Regions from separate parts of the Massilia suwonensis genome, predicted to be linked through region 2. Evidence: predicted binding sites of a transcription regulator. Region 2 holds the regulator's gene; the other holds the start of a gene.
What was found. Region 2 encodes LexA, which represses DNA repair genes until DNA is damaged. Its sites were predicted from a motif close to ACTGTATNNNNATACAGT; they were not measured.
Positions count from the first base shown of each region.

Region 1: the regulator LexA is predicted to act here: its motif matches at 2,678-2,695, upstream of ACFPQ5_RS15670 (error-prone DNA polymerase).

Region 1 covers NZ_JBHSMR010000013.1:1,696,435-1,704,076, forward strand. Annotated here, with positions in the region: gene ACFPQ5_RS15670 (error-prone DNA polymerase) at 1-2,647, opposite strand, end outside; gene ACFPQ5_RS15675 (gamma carbonic anhydrase family protein) at 2,834-3,376, shown strand; gene ACFPQ5_RS15680 (helix-turn-helix transcriptional regulator) at 3,376-4,017, shown strand; gene ACFPQ5_RS15685 (threo-3-hydroxy-L-aspartate ammonia-lyase) at 4,029-4,997, shown strand; gene ACFPQ5_RS15690 (YbaK/EbsC family protein) at 4,997-5,218, shown strand; gene ACFPQ5_RS15695 (exopolysaccharide biosynthesis protein) at 5,291-5,938, opposite strand; gene htpX (protease HtpX) at 5,938-6,813, opposite strand; gene ACFPQ5_RS15705 (TerC family protein) at 6,847-7,642, opposite strand, start outside.
Region 2 covers NZ_JBHSMR010000013.1:1,576,208-1,583,849, reverse strand. Annotated here, with positions in the region: gene ACFPQ5_RS15170 (cystathionine gamma-synthase family protein) at 1-1,108, shown strand, start outside; gene ACFPQ5_RS15165 (tetratricopeptide repeat protein) at 1,278-2,057, shown strand; gene ACFPQ5_RS15160 (SEL1-like repeat protein) at 2,135-2,899, shown strand; gene lexA (transcriptional repressor LexA) at 2,980-3,615, opposite strand; gene ACFPQ5_RS15150 (DUF6289 family protein) at 3,775-4,023, opposite strand; gene rpsF (30S ribosomal protein S6) at 4,318-4,704, shown strand; gene priB (primosomal replication protein N) at 4,734-5,027, shown strand; gene rpsR (30S ribosomal protein S18) at 5,069-5,359, shown strand; gene rplI (50S ribosomal protein L9) at 5,396-5,848, shown strand; gene ACFPQ5_RS15125 (replicative DNA helicase) at 5,977-7,362, shown strand; gene ACFPQ5_RS15120 (DUF47 domain-containing protein) at 7,439-7,642, shown strand, end outside.

The DNA.
Region 1 (7,642 bases), 120 kb from region 2:
CGGCGAGCGAGCGCAGCGCGTTGGCGCCGGCCAGCACCTGCAGGTCGCTGCGGTCGAGCCCTGCCCTGCGCGCCAGGTCGGCCACGCTGTCGAAAGGACGGATCGCGCGCGCGTCCTCGATGCGGGCGGCGGCCTCGCGGCTCATGCCGCGCTGGAGCGACAGGCCCAGGCGCACCGCGGGCTGGCGCGTGGAATCATGCAGCTCTTCCAGCGTCGATTCCCAGCCGCTGACCGTGATATCGACCGGCCGCACCTCGATGCCGTGGCGCTGGGCGTCCTGCACCAGCTGCGAAGGGCTGTAGAAACCCATCGGCTGGCTGTTGAGCAGTGCGCACAGGAAGGCCGCCGGCTCGTGGCACTTCATCCAGGAGCTGGCATAGGCCAGCAGCGCGAAGCTGGCCGCGTGCGATTCAGGAAAACCGTATTCGCCGAAGCCCTGGATCTGGCTGAAGATCGCTTCCGCGAATGCGAGTTCGTAGCCGCGTTCCAGCATGCCGCGCACGATGCGGTCGTAATACTGTTCCAGGCCGCCTTTCCGCTTCCAGGCGGCCATCGCGCGGCGCAGCTGGTCGGCTTCGCCCGGCGTGAAGCCGGCGCCGAGGATCGCGACCTGCATCACCTGCTCCTGGAAGATCGGCACACCCAGCGTGCGTCCGAGCGCCGCCTTCATCTCCTCGCTCGGATACACCACCGGCTCCAGGCCCTGGCGGCGGCGCAGGTAAGGATGCACCATGCCGCCCTGGATCGGGCCGGGCCGCACCACCGCCACCTCGATCACGAGGTCGTAGAAGACGCGCGGCTTCATCCGCGGCAGCATGCTCATTTGCGCGCGCGATTCGATCTGGAACACGCCCACCGTGTCGGCCGCGCAGATCATGTCGTAGGTGGCCTGGTCGTCGGGCGGGATGTCCTGCATCTCGAACAGGTTCCCATGGCGCAGGCTGACCAGCTCCAGCGCACGCCGCAGCATCGACAGCATGCCCAGCGCCAGCACGTCGACCTTCATGAGGCCGAGTTCCTCGAGGTCGTTCTTGTCCCACTGGATGACGCTGCGGTCCGCCATGGCCGCGTTCTCGATCGGCACCAGCCGCGACAGTTTTCCTTGCGCGATGACGAAGCCGCCCGGGTGCTGCGACAGGTGGCGCGGGAAGTTCAGCAACTGGGTGGCGAGCGTCGCCCACTGGCGCGACAGCGGCGCTTCCGGATCGAGGCCGGATTCCGCCAGCCGGTTCAGCAGGTCCGCTTTGTTGTCGAACCAGCGGTGGCTTTTGCAGACCTTCTCGATGATGCCGAGATCGACGCCGAGCGCGCGGCCGCTGTCGCGCAGCGCGCTCTTTGGGCGGTAGCTGATCACGACCGCCGCCAGCGCGGCGCGGGTGCGGCCGTACTTGTTGTAGATGTACTGGATCACCTCTTCGCGGCGCTGGTGCTCGAAGTCGACGTCGATGTCGGGCGGCTCGTTGCGCTCCTTCGAGATGAAGCGTTCGAACAGCAAATTGGCGCGCGCCGGATCGACCTCGGTGATGCCGAGGCAGTAGCACACGGCCGAATTGGCGGCCGAGCCGCGGCCCTGGCACAGGATGTTGTTCGAGCGCGCGAAGTGGACGATATCGTAGACGGTAAGGAAGTAGTGTTCATAGCCCATCTCGGCAATGAGTCCCAGCTCGTGCTCGATCTGGCCCTGCACCCTGGCCGGAATGCCTTCCTTGAAGCGGCGGTGCGCGCCGATATAGGTTTCGGCGCGCAGGAAGCTGGTTGCCGTGTGCCCTTTCGGCACCACTTCGTTCGGGTACTCGTAGCGCAGCTCGTCGAGCGAGAAGGTACACAGGGAAGCGATACGGAGTGTCTCATTCAGCGCTTCGCGCGAATAGATGTTCGCCAGGCGCAGGCGCGCGCGCAGGTGCTGTTCGGCGTTCTGCGCGAGACCATAGCCGCATTCGGCCACTGGTTTGCTCAGGCGCGTGGCGGTGAGCGTGTCCTGCAGCGGTTTGCGCGAGCGCACGTGCATCACGACGTGGCCCAGCGCGACGATGGGCAGGCGATGCTGCCAGCCGACTTCCTCGATCGTGACGCGGTGCGCATCGTCGAAGGCGCGGTGCAGCAGCACCAGGCCGAGCCAGGCGCGGTTTGAAAACTGCTGCGCCATCCAGCGCGCCTGTTCGTGCAGGCGGTCGACGTCCTTGGCCTCGAAACCCGGATAAGCGGGAAGCAGGATCGCCAGGCAGTCGGGCATGCCCTTCAGGTGCGCGAACTCCGGCGCCGGGTTGGCGATGTCGTCCGGCGTGAGGAAGTAGGTCCCCTTCTCGCTGCGCGTGCGCCCGAGCGTGATGAACTCGGACAGGTTGCCGTAGCCGTTGCGGTTCTGCGCCAGCAGGATCAGAGAGAGGGCCGGATCGCCGCCCGGATGGTGCAGGTGGAAATGGGCGCCGACGATGAAGGGCAGCCCTGCTTTCTTCGCTTCGGCGTGGGCGCGCACTACACCCGCCAGCGAGCACTCGTCGGTCAGCGCCAGCGCCGAATATCCTAACCGTACCGCCCGCTCCACCAGTTCCTCGGCGTGCGAGGCGCCTTGCAGGAAGCTGAAGTTCGACAGGCAGAACAATTCCGCGTAGTCGGGTAAGTGAGCGGACGGCGGCGCAGATGACATCGGCAGGTCGGTCTTGTGAGTTCACAAAATACTGTATAAAAACACAGTATAACCGACGAGATCAACTTGGCAATAATTTCCGTGCGTTATTAAAAAAGGCACGCAGGCAGACGCTTGTAATGCCCCGATTAATTTGTCACAATGTCCAAAATTAGACTCTTTGTCTTAACCACGAAATACGACACCATGCCTCTTTCGACTTATCTCGGGACCGCGCCGATTTCCGCCGAGCGCGTCTACGTCCATCCATCCGCGCAAGTCATCGGCAATGTCCGCCTTGGCGCCGATTCTTCCGTCTGGTGTAACGCGGTCCTGCGCGGCGACGTCAACGACATCGTGATCGGGAACTGCTCCAACATACAAGACTTCTCGATGGGCCATGTTTCCCACAAGACTCCGCGAAAACCACAGGGCTCGCCCCTTGTCATCGGCGATTACGTCACCGTTGGACACTCGGTCATCCTGCACGGCTGCCGAATCGGAAACGAATGCCTGATCGGCATGGGCAGTATCGTCATGGACGACGTCGTCATTCCGGACCACGTCATGATAGGCGCGGGCAGCCTGATTTCGCCGGGCAAGACGCTGGAAAGCGGTTTCCTGTACACGGGCCGGCCGGCCGTCAAAATCCGGCCATTGAGCGCCGACGAAATCGCTTACCTGCGTTACTCGGCCGAGCACTACGTGCGGGTCAAGGACAATTATTTGAACGCCCAGGAGCAGGCCTGATGTCCCCTATTCCACACGCCATGCTCGATGCGCAGCATGCTTCCCTGATCGATCAGGTCCAGCATATCGCGCAGGGTTTGGCCCAGACCTTTGCCCCGTTCTGCGAAGTGGTCGTGCACGATTTGCGCGATCCGAAGCACGCCGTGCTCGCCATTCACAATAACCTGTCCGGCCGCGCCGCCAGCGATCCGGCGACGGAACTCGGCCTGGCGCGCATCGCCGACAAGGACTATCCGCAGGTCGTGGCCAACTACACCAACCAGTTCCCTGACGGCCGCCCGGCGAAAAGCACTTCGATCGGCATCCGCGACGCCGAGGGCCGCTACGTCGCCGCACTGTGCCTGAACGTGGACCTGACGCTGTTTCGCTCGATGCAGAACGCGCTTGCGCAGTTCACCGCGACCGATGCCTCGCCCGTGCAGGAATCGCTCGACCCGGCCAACGCCGAAGCGATCCGCCGGCGCATCGACCAGTATGCGGCGAGCCTGGCATCGTCGCCGCAACTGCTGAAGGCGGGCGAGCGCCGCGCGCTGATGCGGGAACTGAAGACCAGCGGCTTCCTCGAAGTGCGGCGCGCCATCGAAATCGCGGCGGCACACCTGGGCATTTCGCGCGCGACCGCCTACAACGACATCAAGTAAGGAGAACATGAATGAACACGCTTAGCCTGCCCACCTACGACGACGTGGTCCAGGCGGCCGCACGCATTGCCGGCGCCGCCAACCATACTCCCGTCCTGACCTCGCGCACCGTCAATGAAGAATTCGGCGCCGAGGTGTTTTTCAAATGCGAAAACATGCAACGGATGGGCGCATTCAAGTTCCGCGGCGCCTACAACGCGCTGTCGAAGTTCACGCCGGAGCAGCGCCGTGCCGGCGTGGTCGCTTTCTCGTCGGGCAACCATGCCCAGGCGATCGCCCTCGCGGCAAGGCTGCTGGGCATGCCGGCCACGATCGTGATGCCGCACGACGCGCCGGCGGCGAAGGTGGCGGCGACAAAAGGCTACGGCGGCAATGTCGTCGTCTACGATCGCTACACAGAGGACCGCGAGCAGATCGGACGCGAACTGGCGGACAAGCACGGCCTGACCTTGATCCCGCCCTACGATCACCCTGACGTCATTGCGGGCCAGGGCACCGCCGCCAGGGAGCTGTTCGAAGAAACCGGACCACTCGACGCATTCTTCGTCTGCCTGGGCGGCGGCGGCCTGCTGGCCGGGTCGGCCCTGTCGACCCGGGCCTTGTCGCCGCAGTGCAGGCTGTATGGCGTCGAGCCGGAGGCCGGCAACGATGGCCAGCAATCGTTCCGCTCGGGCGCCATCGTCCACATCGACACACCCAAAACGATTGCCGACGGCGCCCAGACCCAACACCTCGGCAAGCATACTTTCCCGATCATCCAACGCGATGTCGACGACATCCTGACCGTCTCCGACGACGAACTGGTGCAGTGCATGCGCTTCTTTGCCGAGCGCATGAAGATCGTCGTCGAGCCGACCGGATGCCTTGGATTCGCCGCGGCGCGGCAGATGAAAGACGCGCTGCGCGGCAAGCGGGTCGGCATCCTCGTCAGCGGCGGCAATATCGACCTGGCGCGCCTGAGCGGCTTCCTGGCGGGCTGATGCACTTCATGTCCGAAACACCGAATCCGCCAGGCGTCGGCCCTACGCCCGTATTCCTGAAGCTGGCCGAGCTGCTCGACACCCGACAAGCCCGCTATCGGGTCATCGAGCATCCGGCAGCCGGCAAGTCCGAAGAAGTCGCCCGTATCCGTGGTACTCTTGCTACGGACGATTACCTGCGGATCGCCCAGCCGCGGTTGGCGGACATCCGCCAACAATGATGCTGCCTTACTTGTATGGCTGGATGTCCTTGTAGCGGTTTGATGAGCCCCTGAGGCCAGGCCCCGCCTCCTCTATGCAAAAAAGTTGACGACCACATAGAGCAGCGCCTGCACTGTCGCAAACACGACGCCCGACACCAGCGCCGCCGCTCCCGCCGCCACGGCCAGCCCCGCCACGATCCAGTAACCATCGCGTTCCAGCACGCCCAGCGCCAGTATGCTGATCGCCAGCGCCGGCAACATGTTCCCCAGCGGGATCGGCAGCAGCACGACGATCGCCAGCAGCAAACACACCAGGCCGACCAGGTATTCCATCGGCGGCAAGGCCCAGGCGCTGGCGCGGGGGCGCAGCATTTTTTCGGCGCGCCGCAGCCACGGGCAGATCCGTGCGATCAGTCCCTGGAAGTCGGTCCGCGCCATCGAACGGCGGCTGATGAAGCCGGGCAGCCAGGGCTTGCGTTTGAAGGCCAGCTGCGCCGCCAGCAGCACCAGCGGCGCGCCCAGGATCACCGAGGTGCCGGGCAGCGCCGGCAGCGCGTTCGGGCAGGCGAACACGAACAGCAAGGCGCCCAGCGCGCGGTCGGACAAGGCGGCCAGCAAGTCGCCCACCGAAATGCGTTCGCGCGCGCCGTCCTCGGCCAGCTGCTGCAGCACATCCGACAGCGGCGGACCGCTGGCCCCTGTCTTCAGCGCCTCATTCTCCTGCTCGCGCGCGCCCATCAGGCACCTTGCAGGGCCGCGATGCGTTCTTCGATCGGCGGATGGCTCGAGAACAGCGCCATGGCGCCACCCTTGCCCGAGATGCCGAAGGCCGCCATGTTCTTCGGCAGCGCGCCCTCGTCCAGGCCGCCGAGGCGGCGCAATGCCGCGATCATCGGCTGCGGGCGGCCGAGGATGCCGGCGGCGCCGCGGTCGGCGCGGAACTCGCGCTGGCGCGAGAACCAGGCGACGATGATGCTGGCCAGGATGCCGAACACGATCTCGCACACGACCACCGTCACCATGTAGCCGATGCCGGGACCGGACTGCTCGGAGTCGTTCTTGCGCAGCATGCCGTCCACGAAGTAGCCGACGATGCGGGCCAGGAAGATCACGAAGGTGTTCACCACGCCCTGGATCAGGGTCAGCGTCACCATGTCGCCGTTGGCGATGTGGGCCACCTCGTGCGCGAGCACGGCTTCCACTTCTTCCTTCGACATCGAGGCCAGCAGACCGGTCGACACCGCGACCAGCGAACTGTTTTTCGTCGCGCCGGTGGCGAAGGCATTCGGCTCGCCCTCATACACGGCCACCTCCGGCATGCCGATGCCAGCCTTGCGCGCCTGGCTTGCCACGGTCTCCATCAGCCAGTGTTCGGTCGAATTCGCAGGCTGGGCGATGACGCGGGCGCCGGTCGACCATTTCGCGATCGGCTTCGACAGGAACAAGGAGATGAAGGCGCCCCCAAACCCCATCAGCGCGGCAAAGGCGAGCAGCATGCCGAGATCGAGGCCATTGGCGGTGAGGAAGCGGTTCACGCCCAGGAGGCTCGCCGTGAGGCTGAGGACAAGGACAATGGCCAGGTTAGTGGCCAGGAACAGGACGATGCGTTTCATGATGTGCTTTCTTGGTGCGGTAAAAAATGTGGTTCAGGAGGCGGCATCGGCCGCCACGGGTTCGGCGATGCGGCGGATCGCCACGCTGACGATGCGGCGCTCCTCGACGGCCAGGATCTCGAAGCGCAGGCCATCGAGCTCGATGTGCTGCCCTGCCTCGGGGAAGCCTTCGAAGCGCGCCAGCAGGAAGCCGGCCAGCGAGGTGTACTCGCTTCCCTCGCCGACCAGGGCATCGGTCTCCAGCACCTGCTCGAGCTGGCGCAGGTCGGCCGATCCGCTGGCTTCCCATTCGCCGGCAGCCTTGGCCTGGATCGCCGGCTGCTCGTCTTCGTCGGGGAATTCGCCGGCGATGGCTTCCAGAATGTCGACGGGGGTCAGCAGGCCCTGGACGACGCCGTATTCGTCGGTCACCAGCACAGGCTGGCCGTGCGCGCGCTGCAGGATCTCGATGGCACGCAGCACGCCTGCCGTATCGGGCAGGACGATGGCCGCGCGCAGCGGGCTGCCTTCGCCGGATTCGAGAATGCCCTGGCGCAGCGCCAGGCCGGCGATCAGGTCCTTGGTGCGGGCGATGCCCAGCATGTTTTCGAGCTCGCCGCGGCACACGGGCAGCTGGCTGTGCGGCGTGTCCTGCAGCTGGCGCAGGATGGCGGCCGGGTCGTCGTCGAGATCGACCCAGGACAGCTCCGAGCGCGGCGTCATGACCGAGCGGATCGAGCGCTCGCCCAGCGCCAGCACGCCGCTGACCATGTTGCGTTCTTCCAGCGCGAAGGCTTCCTGCGGCGCCTGCGCGTCCGGCTCCTCGGCTGCGGCGACGCCGCGCTTGCGG
Region 2 (7,642 bases):
GGCTTCCGTGTTCCAGGGCAAGGAGCCGGGCTTCCGCTACGGCCGCCAGGGCAACCCGACGGTGTCGGCGCTGGAAGACAAGATCACCAAGATGGAAGACGGCGTCGCCAGCCTGTGTTTCGGCACCGGCATGGCGGCGATCGGCGCGCTGTTCCAGGCGCTGCTGAAGGCGGGCGACCACATCGTCTCGTCGAGCTTCCTGTTCGGTAACACCAACAGCCTGTGGCAGACGGTGGCGGGGCAGGGCGTCGAGGTCGATTTCGTCGACGCGACCGACGCCGCCAACGTCGAAGCGGTGCTGCGCGAGAACACCCGCATGGTCTTCGTCGAGACGATCGCCAATCCGCGCACGCAAGTGGCGGACCTGGCCCGCATCGGCGAACTGTGCCGCGCGCGCGGCATCCTGTACGTGGTCGACAACACGATGACCACGCCGTATTTGTTCCGCCCGAAGGCAGTCGGTGCCGGCCTGGTCGTCAATTCCCTGACGAAATCGATCGCCGGCCACGGCATCGCTCTCGGCGGCGCGCTGACCGATACGGGATTGTTCGACTGGAGCGCCTACCCGAACATCGCCGCCAACTTCCGCAAGCAGCCGAGTGCAGCCCAGGGCATGGCCCAGCTGCGCGCGAAAGCCCTGCGCGACTTCGGCGCCGCCCTCGGTCCGGAAGCGGCGCACCACATCGCCGTCGGCGCCGAAACCCTGGCGCTGCGCATGGAGCGCACCTGCGCCAACGCGCTGGCGCTGGCGCAGATGCTCGAAAGCGACGAGCGCGTCTCCGCAGTCCACTACCCGGGCCTTGAATCCCATCCCCAACACGGCATCACCAGCCAACTGTTCCGCGCGGGCGGCTCGCTGCTGAGCTTCGAGCTGCGCGAAGATATCGATCCGTTCGACTATCTGAACCGCCTGAACCTGGCGATCCCGGCCAGCAACCTTGGCGACACGCGCACCCTGGTGATTCCGGTGGCGCACACGATCTTCTTCGAGATGGGCGCAGAGCGGCGCGCGAGCATGGGGATTGCCGAGTCGCTGATCCGGGTGTCGGTGGGGATCGAGGATACCGAGGATCTGCTGGACGACTTCCGCGGCGCGCTGGAGGCCTGAAGCAGAAACAGGCGCCCGGGATGGCGGCATGAGCTTGCATCCTGCCGCCGGCCTGGCAGTCGCGCGGCGATAGGATGTGAAAACACGACACTGCCCGCATGCAGAATGCATTGCGCTACAAACATTACCGTTTTATCATCGTTCAATAACAACCTGAAAGGACGATGTCATGCGCCGCCTCGTATTCTCCCTCCTTTTCGTCTGCCTCACTGCCAGCGCCGACGATCTCGCCGATGCCAACCGGCTGCTGGCCGCCAAGGATTATGCCAAGGCGCTACCGCTCTATACCAAGGCCGCGCAGGCCGGCAACCCGGAAGCGCAGTTCCGCCTGGCTGAAATGTACTGGTTCGGCGACGGCACGGCGCAAGACCTGGATGCCGCGCGCGACTGGATGGCAAAAGCGGCCGCTGCCGGCGTGCCCGATGCCAGGGAGTCGCTGGCCATCCTCGAGCGGCGCAAGACCCGCGGCAAGGAAATCAACTACTGGATGAGCGAATACCGCGGCGAAGAGCTGCGTTCCGGCAAGTACGCCTGCGCAGCGCCGGCGATCCCGGTCCTGTCCAAGACCAACGAGGAAATCCAGGCGGTCAGGGCTTCCGTCGCCACGTGGCAGGAGTGCTACAACGGCTTCGTCAGCAATTTCAATGCTGCGATGCCCCCAGGTAAAGTGATTCCACAGGACGTGCTCGACATGATGAGCCCGGCCGAATTCGAACGCGTGCAGGCCCATATCGAGCCGACCTACCGCAAGATCCTGGCCGACGCCCAAACCCAGGCCAATGCAACCCTGGCGCAACGCGACGCCTGGGAAAAGGCGACCCAGTCCTTCGTCAAGGAAGAGAACGTGCGCCGCAAACGCCAGATCGAACTGGAAACCACGCGCATCGTGCGCGACAACGAATTGCGCCTGCACGGCGGTACGGACGCGCGGGTAAGTACAGGTAAATAATCCGCAGGGAAGCGACTTCCCGGTTGAGCAGGGCCGCATCTCGCAGTATGATGGGCCTTGCTCAACCTGTTACTCCCATGAAAAAATTCCTGTTTTGTGCCGTCCTGTTCGCGAGCTTGCCCGTCAGCGCCGCGAACGATCTCGCCGCTGCCAACGCCTTGTTCGAGCAGAAAAAATATCCGGAAGCCCTCGCGCTGTACACCAGGCTGGCCAATGCCGGCAACGTCGACGCCCAGCAGCAATTGGGCCAGATGTACTGGTACGGCGAAGCGGGCGCCGTGGACGAGGCCAAGGCCGAGGCATGGTTCCGCAAGGCGGCCGCCAAAGGCAATGCGGTGGCCGCCAGCTCCCTGGTCGTCATGCAGCAGCGCGTGGAGCGGCGCGCCGACATCGATTATTGGGTAGGCAAATACGATGGAGCCGAGCTGAAAAGCGGAAAGTATTACTGTCCCGCGCCCCGGATCCCGGCCATCTCCAAGCAGCCCGACGAGATCGAGCGGGTGTCGGCGGCCATCTCCAACTGGCAAGCCTGCTACAACGGTTTCGTCGAAAACATGAACGCCTCCTCGCCCCTCGTCAAGCGCATTCCCGCCGATGTCGTGAAGCTCATGAACGCGTCAGAGACCGAACGCGCCAAGACCTATCTGGCGACGGTGCAGGAAAACCTGGTGGAAGAGGCCAAGGTAAGTGCCAAGCTGGTCCTCGCCGACGTTGCCGCCTGGCGCAGCGCGACCGAAGCCTACGTCAAGGAACACAAGGCGATCATCGACGCTGGTCCTTCGGCCGAGCGCCAACGCGAGATCGATGCGCGCAGGAGCAATTACAGCCAGACCGGGAAATAAACCGGGACGTAAAAAAGCCGCGTAAGCGGCTTTTTTTATGATCCGATGCAGCGATCCGGTGTGCAGGTCGAATGCGCCGGTCAGTGCCAGCTGCGCATCAAGCCAACCGCCAGGCCTTCGAGCGCGAACTCGTCGCCCGGTTCCACGCGGATGACCTTGAAGTCCGGGTTTTCCGGCAGCAGCTCGATCGTGTCGCCGGTCTTGCGGTAGCGCTTGACGGTGACGTCTTCGCCGAGACGGGCGACGACGATCTGGCCATTCTTGGCGCTGTCGATCTTTTTGACGGCGAGGAAGTCGCCATCCATGATGCCGGCGTCGCGCATCGACCAGCCGCGTACTTTCAGCAGGAAATCGGGGCGGGCGCCGAACATGGCCGGGTCGACGTTGTAGGTGGCCTCGACGTGTTCCTGGGCCAGAATCGGCGAGCCGGCGGCGACGCGGCCGACCAGCGGCAGCGACATCAGGAGGGCGGCCGGCACGTGCGGCACCGGTTCCGGCGTGGAGGCGCCGATCAGGCGGATGCCGCGCGAAGTGCCCGAAACGATCTCGATGGCGCCTTTGCGGGCCAGAGCCTGCAGGTGTTCCTCGGCGGCGTTGGCCGACTTGAAGCCCAACTCTTTGGCGATTTCGGCGCGGGTCGGCGGGAAGCCGGTATTGTCGATCGCTTCCTTGATCAGGTTCAGGATCTGTTCTTGCCTTGCAGTGAGCTTGAGCATGGATCTACCACGGGTTAATGATTCAGACTGTATTTTTGTACAGTATTCGTGGATTTGCAAGTGATACTTTCAAGTGCAGGCAATTTAAGCTGTTCATCGCGAGCATACGTCGGGTCAAGCCAACGTATGCTCTTCGATTACCTACATATTACCTATGTATCAGCCCCAGGGATCGAGGTCCCAGCCGCCCCAGCGGCATTGGTTTTCGTTCGTCCTGACGAAATAGTCCGTTTCTTCACCAGATCGATACCACCGGCCGGAACAGGTGAATTCAGCGTGGCCCACCTCGACCGAGTATGTTGCATCGCTATAGTAAATATTCGTGTAGCCGTACGGCGGCGCTGCATAGGCGGCAGCGGCGACGAAGGCCAGCGCTGCACCGATCAGGGAAGCTTTTTTCAGTTTCATGTCATTCTTTCTTAAAATGATGAAGTTAGGTCTGAAACGCACATTTGATCCCAGTCGCAAAGTTGCGACAAGGAAAGTTGGCATAGTTAAAATGTTAAATCAACAAACTTGCAAATTTTATCCATGCAGGGTTATACGCTTAGCTCTGGCGTACAGAAGTACCTGGCCCCTGCTGCCTGCCCCTAGGGTGATTGTGCTGCGCTCGAAGTCGCGTTATAATTGCCGGCTTTCCCTTCCCACACTCGTCTTGACGCCGAGGTGGGCATTTGTTTAAACGTCCTCAAGGAGTGTTGCATGCGTCATTATGAAATCGTTTTTATCGTCCACCCGGACCAAAGCGAGCAAGTCCCGGCGATGATCGAGCGTTACAAGACCACGGTGACGAGCCGCGGCGGTAACATCCATCGCGTGGAAGACTGGGGCCGTCGCCAGATGGCTTACCAGATCCAGAAGCTGCCGAAGGCACACTACATCTGCATGAACATCGAGTGCGACAACGAGACCCTGGTCGAGCTGGAAACCGCATTCAAGTTCAATGATGCCGTGCTGCGTCACCTGACCGTGAAGATGAAGAAAGCTGAAACCGCTCCATCGCCAATGATGAAGTCGGTCCAGCGCGAAGACGCAGCCAAGAGCCACCGCGCAGAAGCCCCGGCTGCTGCCCCGGCCGCCGCTGCCTGAATTCTTCTGCCAGGAATCGTGAACTCCTAGTGAACCAGCTTCAAGTCGTCGCGACGATTGCTGAACGCGACGTACTGCGCTACACCCCCGCCGGCGTGCCGGTCGTCTCGGCAATCCTGATGCACAATTCGCAGCAGGTCGAGGCAGGAGTGGAGAGACAGGTCCAGTTTGAAATCGCCGCGTTCGCCGCGGGAGAAATTTCGGGCCGTTTCGCAGCAGCAGAGCTGGGCGCCGCGCACCAGTTCACGGGATTTCTGGCCAGGAAGAATCGCAACAGCAAAGCCCTGGTGTTTCACATCATTGATTTCAGTGCTGCCGCTTAATTACCTAGCGGCCCACCTTTTAGATATACAGGAGCCTCAAAATGGCATTCGGTAAAAAGTTCGACAAAAACAAGGCTAAAGAAAAACTCAAGCGCAAACAGCAGAACCCGCTGTTCAAGCGTAAGAAGTTCTGCCGCTTCACCGCTGCAAACGTGGAACAGGTCGATTACAAAGACGTCGACACCCTGAAGGACTTCGTCCAGGAAAACGGCAAGATCATGCCGGCACGTCTGACCGGCACCAAGGCGCACTACCAGCGCCAGGTCGACACCGCGATCAAGCGCGCACGCTACCTCGCGCTGCTGCCGTACACCGACCTGCACAACGCCTAATCGCGGCTGTCAGTTCAGAACATCCTGGAGAAAAATATGCAAGTTATCCTTTTGGAAAAAGTTGTTAACGTCGGCAACCTGGGCGACGTGGTCAAGGTCAAGGACGGTTACGCACGTAACTTCCTGATCCCGCAAAAGATGGCCCGCCGTGCAACCCAGGCCGCTGTGGCCGAGTTCGAAGTCAAGCGCGCCGAGCTGGAAAAAGCTGCTGCTGAAAAGCTGGCTGCTTCGCAAGCCCAGGGCGACAAGCTGAGCGGCATGACCATCACCATCGCACAGAAAGCCGGCGTCGACGGCCGTCTGTTCGGTTCGGTCACCAACTTCGACATCGCCGAAGCCCTGAGCAAGCAAGGTTTCGCAGTCGAAAAGGCGCAAGTGCGTCTGCCGACCGGCCCGCTGAAGACCACCGGCGAGCACCCTGTTGCCGTCGCGCTGCACACCGACGTCGTCGTGGAAATCACGATCGCTGTCGTCGGCGAAGCTGCCTAAGTAAGTCCGCAGTTTACAGTCAGTAAGCTGTTGTTTTAAAGAAAAAGCCGGGTTATCCCGGCTTTTTTTATTTCCGGAAACTCGCCAATTATTTCAGCCGTGTGACCGGAAAGGTTATAATGCCCGCCATGAATACCCCCGCAGATCCGCAAATCGAATCGCTGCGCATTCCCCCGCATTCCATCGAAGCAGAACAGTCCGTCATCGGCGGCCTCCTGCGCGACAATGCGGCCTGGGACCGTATTGCCGACTTCATGCACGCGGACGATTTTTATCGCTACGACCACCGTATCATCTTCGAACAGATGGTGCGCCTGATTAACAGTGGCAAGCCGGCCGACGTGATTACGGTCTACGAGGCCATGGTCTCGCTCGGCAAGGCCGACGACGTGGGCGGCCTGCAATACCTGAACGCGATGGCCCAGAACACGCCGTCCGCCGCCAACATCCGCCGCTACGCTGAGATCGTGCGCGACCGCGGCGTGCTGCGCAAACTCATCACCGTCGCCGACGAAATTTCCGGCAACGCGTTCAATCCGCAAGGCAAGGAAGTCAAGCAGATGCTTGACGAAGCCGAATCCAAGATCTTCGCCATCGCCGAGCAGGGCGCGCGCGGCGCCCAGGGCTGGACCGCCGTGCAGCCGCTGCTGACCCAGGTCGTCGAGCGCATCGACGAACTGTATTCTCGCGAAAACCAGGGCGAGATCACCGGCGTGCCGACCGGCTTCATCGACCTCGACAAGATGACCTCGGGCCTGCAGCCGGGCGACCTGGTCATCGTCGCCGGCCGTCCGTCGATGGGCAAGACCGCGTTCTCGGTGAACATCGGCGAGAACGTCGCCATCGAAGCGGGCCTGCCGGTCGCCGTGTTCTCGATGGAGATGGGCGGCGCCCAGCTGGCCATGCGTATGCTCGGTTCGGTTGGCCAGCTCGACCAGCACCGCCTGCGTACCGGCCGCCTCAACGACGAGGACTGGCCGCGCCTGACGCACGCGATCCAGAAGATGAACGATGCCCAGCTCTACATCGACGAGACGCCGGCGCTGAACCCGATCGAGATGCGCGCACGCGCGCGCCGCCTGGCGCGCCAATGTGGCAAGCTCGGCCTGATCATCGTCGACTACCTGCAGCTGATGCAGGGCAGCCAGCCGGGCGACAACCGCGCTTCCGAGATTTCCGAGATCTCGCGTTCGCTAAAGGGCCTGGCGAAAGAGTTGCATTGCCCCGTCATCGCACTGTCGCAGCTGAACCGCTCCCTGGAACAGCGCCCGAACAAGCGTCCCGTGATGTCCGACTTGCGCGAATCGGGCGCAATCGAGCAGGATGCGGACGTGATCATCTTCCTGTATCGCGACGAGGTCTACAACGCCGACTCGCCCGATAAAGGTACCGCCGAGATCATCATCGGCAAGCAGCGTAACGGTCCGATCGGCGCGATCCGCCTGACCTGGATCGGCCAGTACACCAAGTTTGGCAACTACAGCGGTAACCTCGCCGTCTACCAGGGCGATTAAGCCGATATTGTGACGCTGCTTCGCTTGCTACGCAGCGCACCCTTGCAGTCCCAAGTTTTTACACGGAGAACCATTAATGTTTGGACGCCTGATGCCCACCGAGGGCAAGTTTTTTGATTTGTTTAACCAGCACGCTGCGCTGTGCGTGAAGGGTGCGCACGAGATGGTCGGCCTGATGACCAACTTCGACGACCTGGAAAACCGCACGCACGCCGTCGAGAGCATCGAAAAGCAGGCGGACAAAGTCACCTACGCCACCGTCGACCTGCTGCACAAGACT